DNA from 3 places in the Pandoraea vervacti genome. Region 1 is predicted to be linked to each of the others. Evidence: predicted binding sites of a transcription regulator. Region 1 holds the regulator's gene; each other region holds the start of a gene.
What was found. Region 1 encodes sigma-54, which starts transcription at its own class of promoters, with help from an activator protein. Its sites were predicted from a motif close to TGGCANGNAANCTGCTTT; they were not measured.
Positions count from the first base shown of each region.

Region 2: the regulator sigma-54 is predicted to act here: its motif matches at 1,196-1,213, upstream of prpB (methylisocitrate lyase).
Region 3: the regulator sigma-54 is predicted to act here: its motif matches at 1,512-1,529, upstream of nirB (nitrite reductase large subunit NirB).

Region 1 covers NZ_CP010897.2:628,227-631,507, reverse strand. Annotated here, with positions in the region: gene lptB (LPS export ABC transporter ATP-binding protein) at 1-502, shown strand, start outside; gene UC34_RS02865 (RNA polymerase factor sigma-54) at 597-2,084, shown strand; gene hpf (ribosome hibernation-promoting factor, HPF/YfiA family) at 2,226-2,582, shown strand; gene ptsN (PTS IIA-like nitrogen regulatory protein PtsN) at 2,765-3,274, shown strand.
Region 2 covers NZ_CP010897.2:3,611,190-3,614,470, reverse strand. Annotated here, with positions in the region: gene prpR (propionate catabolism operon regulatory protein PrpR) at 1-857, opposite strand, end outside; gene prpB (methylisocitrate lyase) at 1,303-2,193, shown strand; gene prpC (bifunctional 2-methylcitrate synthase/citrate synthase) at 2,221-3,281, shown strand, end outside.
Region 3 covers NZ_CP010897.2:4,249,092-4,252,372, forward strand. Annotated here, with positions in the region: gene nirB (nitrite reductase large subunit NirB) at 1-1,333, opposite strand, end outside; gene UC34_RS18450 (acyl-CoA dehydrogenase family protein) at 1,835-3,001, opposite strand; gene UC34_RS18455 (MarR family winged helix-turn-helix transcriptional regulator) at 3,213-3,281, shown strand, end outside.

The sequences.
Region 1 (3,281 bases):
CTCGTATCTACCGCAGGAAGCGTCGGTGTTTCGCAAGCTCACGGTCGAGGACAACATTCGCGCCGTGCTCGAATTGCAGCTCGATGCGCAAGGCAAACCGCTCAAGCGCGAAGAAATCGAGCGCCGCATCGAGTCACTGCTCGACGAGCTCCAGGTCAGCCATCTGCGTGAGAATCCTGCGATGTCGCTCTCCGGGGGCGAGCGGCGCCGCGTGGAAATCGCCCGCGCGCTCGCCACGCAACCGCGTTTTATTTTGCTCGACGAACCGTTCGCGGGCGTGGACCCGATCGCCGTGCTGGAAATCCAGCGGATCGTGCGCTTCCTGAAGGACCGTGGCATCGGTGTCCTGATTACCGACCACAACGTGCGCGAGACGCTCGGTATCTGCGATCACGCCTACATCATCAGCGAAGGCTCGGTGCTCGCCGCCGGCACGCCTGACCAGATCGTCGCCGACGAAAGCGTCCGTCGCGTGTATCTGGGCGAAAATTTCCGGATGTAAAGCAAATTTTACGCATGTAAACCCTGCCACCGATAGGAGGCAGGGCCGGTTCCGTTGGCGTGACAAAGCCTCTACAATGAAGGCGAGACACGCTATGAAACCCACTCTTCAACTCCGCACCTCGCAGCACCTGACCCTCACGCCTCAGTTGCAGCAATCGATCCGGTTGCTGCAACTGTCTACGCTCGAACTCCAACAGGAAGTCGAACACGCGCTCACCCAGAACCCGATGCTCGAACGCGAGGACGATTGGCTCGCTGGCTCGGTTCGGGTCGGCACCGACGGGTCGCTGCGCAACGAACGGAGCACGTCGTCCAGCAGTTCGAACGATAGCGGCGAGTCGACCAACGGCCGCGACGAGGCCCGCGAACTCGATGGCGAAGCCCGCTTCGACGACAACGCCCAGGACACCGGCGGCGACTGGAGCCTGAACGACTTCGCCCGCTCGGGCAGTGCGTCGGATGACGACGACAACGCCCGCCCCCAGTTGCACGTCGATCACCCCAACCTGCGTGAACACCTGCTCGCGCAATTACGCCTGACCAAAGCCAGCCCGCGCGATCGTGCGCTGGTGGAATTCCTGATCGAATCGCTCGACGAAGACGGCTACCTCGGCTCCCTGCTCGACGAGATTCAGGCGGAGATGCCTGAGGAACTGGCGCTGGAGACCGAAGAGATCAACGCGGCGCTCGCGTTGCTGCAAAGCTTCGACCCCGCAGGCGTGGGTGCCCGCAGCCCGGCCGAATGCCTTCGTCTGCAACTGCAGCGTCTGCCGGCCAGCAATGTGCGCACGTTGTCGCTGCGTATCGTCACCGATCACCTGGAATTGCTCGCCGCACGCGATTACACGCGTCTGCGCCGCCTGCTGGGGGTGAGCGAAGACGCGCTGCGTGCCGCGCACCAGTTGATCCGCTCCCTTGACCCATTCCCGGGCGCCGCCTACGGCTCGCCGCAGGCCGACTACGTCGTGCCCGACGTGCTCGTACGCAAGCAGGGGACCGGCTGGACGGCCGAGCTCAATCCGGAGGTCATGCCGCGCCTGCGCATCAACGAAATGTATGCGCGAATCCTCCGAAACAACCGGAACGATCCGGGCACCGGCAACCTCCAACAGCAATTGCAGGAAGCCCGCTGGCTGATCAAGAACATTCAGCAGCGCTTCGACACGATCCTGCGGGTCGCGCAGGCGATTGTCGAGCGTCAAAAGAACTTCTTCACGCATGGTGAAATCGGCATGCGGCCCTTGGTTTTACGCGAGATTGCTGATACGCTGGGTTTACATGAATCCACGATTTCACGGGTGACGACGAGTAAGTACATGCTCACTCCATTTGGAACCTTCGAGCTCAAGTACTTCTTCGGATCGCACGTGGCAACGGAAGCCGGAGGCGCTGCGTCATCGACCGCTATCCGCGCACTCATCAAGCAACTCATAGGAGCAGAAGACCCGCAGAGCCCCCTTTCCGATAGCCGTATCGCGGAACTGCTGGCAGAGCAAGGTTTTGTGGTGGCGCGGCGAACGGTCGCGAAGTACCGCGAGGCCATGCGAATCCCCGCAGTGAACTTGCGCAAATCTTTGTAGGACAGTCCTGGTGCGCCATGTTGGCCGCTGGGGCATCACGCCGCAGTGCGACATTGCGTCACGTCAATGGCTCGCGCTCCTGCCAGCCAGCGTCAACGTCGACGCGGCCTGCACTTCGGCATTTCAGCAAGGAGAGCAGCTATGAATCTTCAGATCAGTGGACATCATCTCGAAGTCACCGCATCACTGAAAGAATATGTCGTCAACAAGCTCGAACGCGTGTTGCGCCATTTCGATCAGGTCATCAGCGTCGAGGTGATCCTTTCTGTCGACAAGTCCAAGGAGAAGGCGGGACGCCAGAACGCGAGCGTCACGGTCAATCTCAAGGGCAAGGAGATTTTCGTCGAGAAGTGTGACGAAAATATGTATGCCGCCATCGACAAGCTGATCGACATGCTCGACCGCAAGGTAATGCAATACAAGGATAAGGTTCAGGATCACGGTCGCGAGGCGATCAAGCACCACCAGCCTCCTCCTGAGGCGGAGCCGCTGCAATAAGGCTGTTCCGGCGTGGTAGTCGCATCGACTGACACTGACGAAAAGCCGTAAGGAACCACCCGAGCGTTTATCCGTCTTTCGTAAGTCTGGCATCACCCACCGCGGGGCCGTTGAACGGCCCCTTTTGTATGGTTCGGCCCAGTTCCGTGTCTCGCCGCGAGCACGGCGGCGGGTGGTCTATAATGCGAGGTCAATCGGGGGTTGGAGGGCGACTAAGCGTTCGCCCGCATTACAAGATGAATCGTTTATTCAAACTCTTACCTGAGTCCAACATCCTGCTTGGACTGTCCGTCACCAGCAAGAAGCGCGTCTTCGAGCAAGCCGGCCTTCTCTTCGAGAACAATGCCGCGCTCTCCCGCGCTACGGTCACCGACAACCTGTTCGCCCGCGAGCGTCTGGGTTCGACCGGACTCGGCGAAGGGGTGGCGATTCCGCACGGGCGTATCAAGGGCCTGAAACACCCGATGGCTGCGTTCATTCGCCTCGAAGACGCCATTCCCTTCGAGGCCCCTGACGGCCAGCCCGTCTCCCTGCTGTTTTTCCTACTGGTGCCCGAACAGGCGACCCAGCAACATCTCGAGATCCTGTCCGAAATTGCGCAGTTGCTCTCCGACCGTACGATGCGCGAGACATTGATCAATGCGCCGAGCGCCGCCGAGATCCATACCGCGCTCGCGAACTGGCAGCCCTGAGCGGCCC
Region 2 (3,281 bases), 2.7 Mb from region 1:
TCGAGCATTGGAATGCGGTTAATGACCCAGGTCTTGCCCGCCATCGACACAATGGCTTCGAGCTCGGTGCTCGCGCTCTCGAGCGTTCGCGCGATGTCGAGCGCCGGCGCGATGGCGTCGAGCGCGCGCCCGACGGCGTCTGCCACCGTCACGCCAAGCATGCCTGCCATCGACGCGTTGATCGCCTCGATGCGCCCGTTCAGGTCGACGGCGGCCACGCCCTCGTGCAGGTGACGCAGTACCGTGTCGAGACGTTCCCGCCGTTGCGCTTCGATGCGCCCGAGACGCGCCACTTCCAGTGCCGTGTCGAATGCCGCACGAACCGAGTCCTGCGAATAGAGGAAGATGCCGGTGAGCCCGGCGCGCTCGGTCAGTTGCGTGACGAGGCCCGGGCCGACGATCACTTGCATGCCTTCGTCGCGCAGCCGGTGTACGAGGTCTTCGGCATTTTGCGCGTCGACATAGGTGTGCTGGGGGATATCGATGTGAAAGGCGCGCTTGAAGCGCTCGAACTCCGGGACCGGGCGGGCATAGGACACCAGCGCGATGCGCGAGTCGGGAGACGGCGAGGGCAAGGCCCGGCGGGCGCGGGCGAGCGCATGCAGGACGTCCGAGCCCGTCACCTTCACCAGCACCACCGGCAGCGCGAGGCGCTCGCGCAGGAAGTCGCCGTTCGATCCGGCAGCGACGATGCCGTCAACGCTCCCCGCAGGCAGGCGTTCGAGCGCTTCGATGACCGCCTCGTAGCCCTTGTCGACGATGTGCACGTCGGCCTGTGCGGCATAGTCGGGCACGATATCGCGGTACAACTCGCCGAGCTTGCTGATGCCGACGGCCCAGATGACCGGCTTGCGCATGGCGGGCATGGCGCGCGTGCGCGTGCCGACGGCGGGTAGTGTCGGCAACGTCGGCAATGTCGGTAATGTCGGCAGCTGGGGGGGCAATTCGGAAGGGATCGAGTTCGGCATGACGGCGTGGCGGATTTCACTGGGTGACGTCGCATCGTAGCATGTTGCGATAAAACGTTTCATTTTTCGTTTCAAAGTGAAAAAAAATGAACGCGACAGACGCTCGACTTCCCGAAATTGCGTGACATTGACCTTGACGTAAACGTCACGTGGGCGAAGAATTTCTCTCGTGAAATGAAGGCGTTAGCAACATTGGAAGGTTTGGATGACGCGAATGCCGGTCTGGCTGGCACGCGCATTGCTAATGAAGTGACCGCTACTCATCGCTATTTCACCCACGCGTGAGCGTCGGCATCTGCCGGCGAGTCGCGCAAGACACGACCGAGGGACTCAAGTGACGCAAACCATTCGTTCGGCCGGCGCCGCCTTTCGCGAGGCCGTCAAGACCGAGCAACCGTTGCAGGTTGTCGGTGCGATCAACGCCAACCATGCCCTGCTGGCCAAGGCGGCCGGTTTCAAGGCGATCTATCTGTCGGGCGGCGGCGTCGCAGCCGGCTCGCTCGGTCTGCCCGATCTGGGCATTTCGACCCTCGACGACGTGCTGACCGATGTGCGCCGCATTACCGACGTGTGCGATCTGCCGCTGCTGGTCGACGTCGACACGGGCTTCGGTCCGTCGGCTTTCAACATCGCACGGACGGTGCAGTCGCTGATCAAGTTCGGCGCGGGCGCGATGCATATCGAAGATCAGGTCGGCGCAAAGCGTTGCGGCCATCGTCCGGGCAAGGCCATCGTGACGCAGCAGGAGATGGTCGACCGCATCAAGGCGGCCGTCGACGCGCGCACCGACGAGAACTTCGTCATCATGGCGCGCACCGATGCGCTGGCCGTTGAAGGATTGCAGGCGGCCATCGACCGGGCGTGCGCGTGCGTCGAAGCCGGCGCCGACATGATCTTCCCGGAAGCCATGACCGAACTGCCCATGTACCGGCAGTTCGCCGACGCGGTGAAGGTCCCCGTGCTCGCCAACATCACCGAGTTCGGTTCGACGCCGCTGTTCACCGTCGAAGAACTCAAGAGCGCGCAGGTCGGACTGGTGCTCTATCCGTTGTCGGCCTTCCGCGCCATGAACAAGGCGGCGGAAAACGTCTATCACACGATTCGTCGTGACGGCACGCAAAAGGCGGTGCTCGACACGATGCAAACACGCGCCGAACTCTACGAGAGCATTGGCTATCACGCTTACGAACAGAAGCTCGACGCCCTGTTCGCCCAACAGAAATAACGAATCCCTGATCCTGGAGGAATGAGCATGAGCGAGACGACTGCCACCGGCTTCAAGCCGAAGAAATCCGTTGCCCTGTCGGGGGTGACCGCGGGCAACACGGCCCTGTGTACCGTGGGCCGTTCGGGCAACGATCTGCACTATCGCGGGTACGACATTCTGGATCTGGCACAGGCCTCGGAGTTCGAAGAGATTGCGTATCTGCTGGTCTACGGCAAGCTGCCGACGGTAGCCGAACTGCGTGGCTACAAGGCCAAACTCAAGTCGCTGCGCGGCTTGCCCGCCGCCGTGAAAGATGCCCTCGAAGCTGTGCCCGCCGCCGCCCATCCGATGGATGTGATGCGCACGGGCGTGTCGGTGCTCGGCACCGTGCTGCCGGAGAAGGACGACCACAACATTCCGGGCGCGCGCGACATCGCCGACCGTCTCATGGCAAGCCTGGGGTCGATGCTGCTTTATTGGTATCACTACAGCCAGAACGGCGTGCGCATCGATGTGGAAACGGACGACGACAGCATCGGCGGCCACTTCCTGCATCTGCTGCATGGCGAAAAGCCGTCGGAGCAGTGGGTGCGCGCCATGCATACCTCGCTGATTCTGTACGCGGAGCATGAGTTCAACGCCTCGACCTTCACGGCGCGCGTGATCGCCGGTACCGGTTCCGACATCCACTCCGCCATCACCGGCGCCATCGGCGCGTTGCGCGGCCCGAAGCATGGCGGCGCAAACGAGGTGGCGTTCGAAGTGCAGAAGCGCTACAACTCGCCGGACGAAGCCGAAGCGGACATCCGCCGGCGCGTCGAGAACAAGGAAGTGATCATTGGCTTCGGCCACCCCGTCTATACCGTGAGCGATCCGCGCAACAAGGTCATCAAGGAAGTCGCCCACGAGTTGTCGAAGGCGCAGCAGAACACGGCGATGTACGACATTGCCGAGCGGCTCGAGTCGGTCATGTGGGACATCAAGAAGATGTTCCCGAACCTCGACTGGTTCAGCGCCGTGAGCTATCACATGATGGGGGTGCCGACCGCGATGTTCACGCCGCTGTTCGTGATCGCCCGCACGTCGGGCTGGAGCGCGCACATCAT
Region 3 (3,281 bases), 2.0 Mb from region 1:
TGAACAGCCCCTTCTCGGTGATCGCGCGAACGATGGCGCCCTTGCACACGCCGTTGCAACCGCACACTTCGTCGCTGTCGGCCATGGCCGACGCGCGGTTCTGGCCTTGCGTGCCGACGTCGCCCACGCTCGATTCGCCGAACATGATGCGCTCGCGCAACTCGCCCAGCGCGCGCCCTTCGCGCAGCAGTTTGAAGTACCACGCGCCGTCTGCGGTGTCGCCGTAGAGGCATGCCCCGACGAGCTTGTCGTCGCGAATCACGAGCTTCTTGTAGACGCCGCTTGCCGGGTCGGACAGCACGATCTCTTCCGTGCCCTCGCCACCCAGGAAGTCCCCCGCCGAGAACAGATCGATGCCGGTGACCTTGAGCTTGGTCGAGAGCACCGAGCCGCGATAGCTGCCAATGCCCATGAGCGCGAGGTGATTCGCGCACACCTTCGCCTGTTCGAACAGGGGCGCCACGAGCCCATACGCCACGCCGCGGTGACTTACGCACTCGCCCACGGCGTAGATGCGCGGATCGTACGTCTGCAATGTGTCCGACACGACAATGCCGCGCGCGCAGTGCAGCCCGGCCGCCTCGGCAAGCGCGGTGTTCGGGCGAATGCCCGCCGCCATTACGACGAGATCCGCCGCGATTTCCTCACCGTTGCTGAACTTCACGGCGCGCACGGCGCCGCGCTCGTCGCCCAGAATCTCGGACGTCTGATGCGACAGGCGAAAGGCGAGACCGCGCGCTTCAAGCGACTGTTGCAGCAGCTTGCCTGCGGTGGCGTCGAGCTGACGTTCGAGCAGCGTGGGCGCCAGATGGACGACCGTCACGTCCATGCCGCGCAGCTTCAGACCATTGGCCGCCTCCAGCCCGAGCAATCCGCCCCCGATCACGACCGCGTGGCGTTTGACCTTCGCCGTCTCGATCATGATCTCGGTGTCGCGAATGTCGCGATACGTAATGACACCGTCGAGATCCTTGCCTGGCACCGGAAGAATGAACGGACTGGACCCGGTGGCGATCAGCAGCCGGTCGTACGGCGCTTCGGTGCCGTCGGCGCAGCGCACCACGCGGCGTGGCCGGTCGATTTGCGCGACTTCCTTGCCCAGATGCAGCGTGATGCCTTTTTCCGCATACCAGTCGAGCGGGTTGAGCACGATGTCCTGAAACGCCTGCTCGCCCGCGAGCACCGGCGAGAGCAGGATGCGGTTGTAGTTCGGATGCGGCTCCGCGCCGAACACGGTGATGTCGTACTGGTTCGGTGCGATCTCGAGCAGCTCTTCGAGCGTGCGAATGCCGGCCATGCCATTGCCGACGACGACCAGACGAGGTTTGCGCATGCTGTCTTCTCCTGTTGCCGTGCCCGCGTCGCGCGCGGCGCCCGAAAAACAAAACGGCGTCCATCCGTGCCGGGGCACAGAGGGACGCCGTTGTCCTGTGGGTGCGTCGCACGCTGTCATGCGGGACGTCGCACCTGAATTCGTTGCCGGCGACGCCTTTGCCGCTGGCGTTATGGCTAACGCAACAAGCGTGCCAGGCAACGTTCCGTCATCGGTAAAGCCACATGGAGCAAGGAGAAGATAGACGTTTGTCTATGGGCAGAGTCCGATTTTGTGCCGAACGCTGCTGCACCGCACCAGTGCAAGGTGCGAGATATTTGCGCCGGGCGCACCAGAATGACGCCGTCGGGCACAACGCACCGGGATGATCGTCCATGCCGCATCCACGCGCTTTTTGTGCAATCGCAAATCGTGGCTGCCCGTCGCCTTACGGCAATTGCTGATCGACGTCATTCAGGGGTCCGGCAAACGTTGGGCCTGGCACCTTGCGTGCCAGGGTCGTCAGTTCTGCATCAGCGCGCGCCCGATGATGAGTTGCTGGATCTGCGTGGTGCCTTCATACAGACGCAGCAACCGCACGTCGCGATAGAAACGCTCGACCTTGTATTCGTTGATGTAGCCTGCGCCACCATGCACCTGCACGCCGCGATCCGCCACACGCCCGACCATCTCCGTGCAGAACAGCTTGGCGCACGAGGCGCGCATGCTGACGTCGGCGTCTCGCGAGCCCGCCGGTTTTGCGTCGTAGCGCAACGCGCAATCCTGCACCATCGACCATCCGGCATACAGTTCGGCCTGGCTGTCGGCGAGCATCGCCTGCACAAGCTGGAAGTCGCCGATGCGCTGACCGAACTGCTTGCGCTCGCGCGCGTAAGCCACCGACTCGTCGAGAATGCGCTGCGCCATGCCGCACGCCAGCGCCGCCACATGCAGACGCCCCCGGTCGAGGACCTTCATGGCGGTCTTGAAGCCCCGGCCTGCCACGCCGCCGATCACGTTCGCCGCCGGCACGCGTGCCCCCTGAAGCACGACATCGCAGGTCTTGGTGCCGCGCTGCCCCATCTTCCTGTCCGGTTCGCCCAGCGATAACCCCGGCGTGTCGGCCGGTACGATGAACGCCGAGATGCCGCCCGCGCCCTCGCCGCCGGTGCGCGCCATCAACGTGAAGGCGCCCGCGCGCGGCGCGTTGGTGATGAAGCGCTTCACGCCGTCGAGCACGTAGGTGTCGCCGTCGAGCACCGCGCGTGTCTTGAGGGCGGCCGGGTCCGATCCGACATCGGGCTCCGTGAGCGCGAACGACATGATCAGTTCGCCGCTCGCCACACGTGGCAGCAGATCGCGCTTTTGCGCGTCGGTGCCGTCCATCAGAATGCCCTGCGAGCCGATGCCCACGTTCGTCCCGAACACCGAACGGAATGCGAGCGACGTCTGTCCGAATTCATAGGCCACGCGCACCTCTTGCGCCATCGACAGGCCGATACCGCCAAATTCCTCGGGGATCGACAGACCGAACAGGCCCATCGCCTTCATGTCGTCCACGATGGTCGCGGGCACTTCGTCGTGCGCCTCGACATCGTTCTCGGCGGGCACCAGCCGCTCGCGGATGAAGCGCTGCACAGTGGCGATCAGCAACTCGAACGATTCGCTATCCAGTCCCTTCGATGTCATCGGGCGTCCCTTGAAATATGTCGTAACACTTGTCTGCCGGGCGGGCGACGCCCGCCGCGAATGTCGCTATCTTACCCGCGCAGATCGTCCAAAGGCACGCCGCACGTGGCTGTGCAAGCGTTGTCGCCCGCGCCCTCCCATCATTTCCACGGGTCACGCAACAGTCCATTAGCTAGCATCCTAATAATTAGTTAACATATAATCTTTCGCCATGACCTCCCTAGAATCGCTCCGCTTTGCCTTTACCAGCCATTTGCTGCTGGCGGGCAAACAGTGGCGC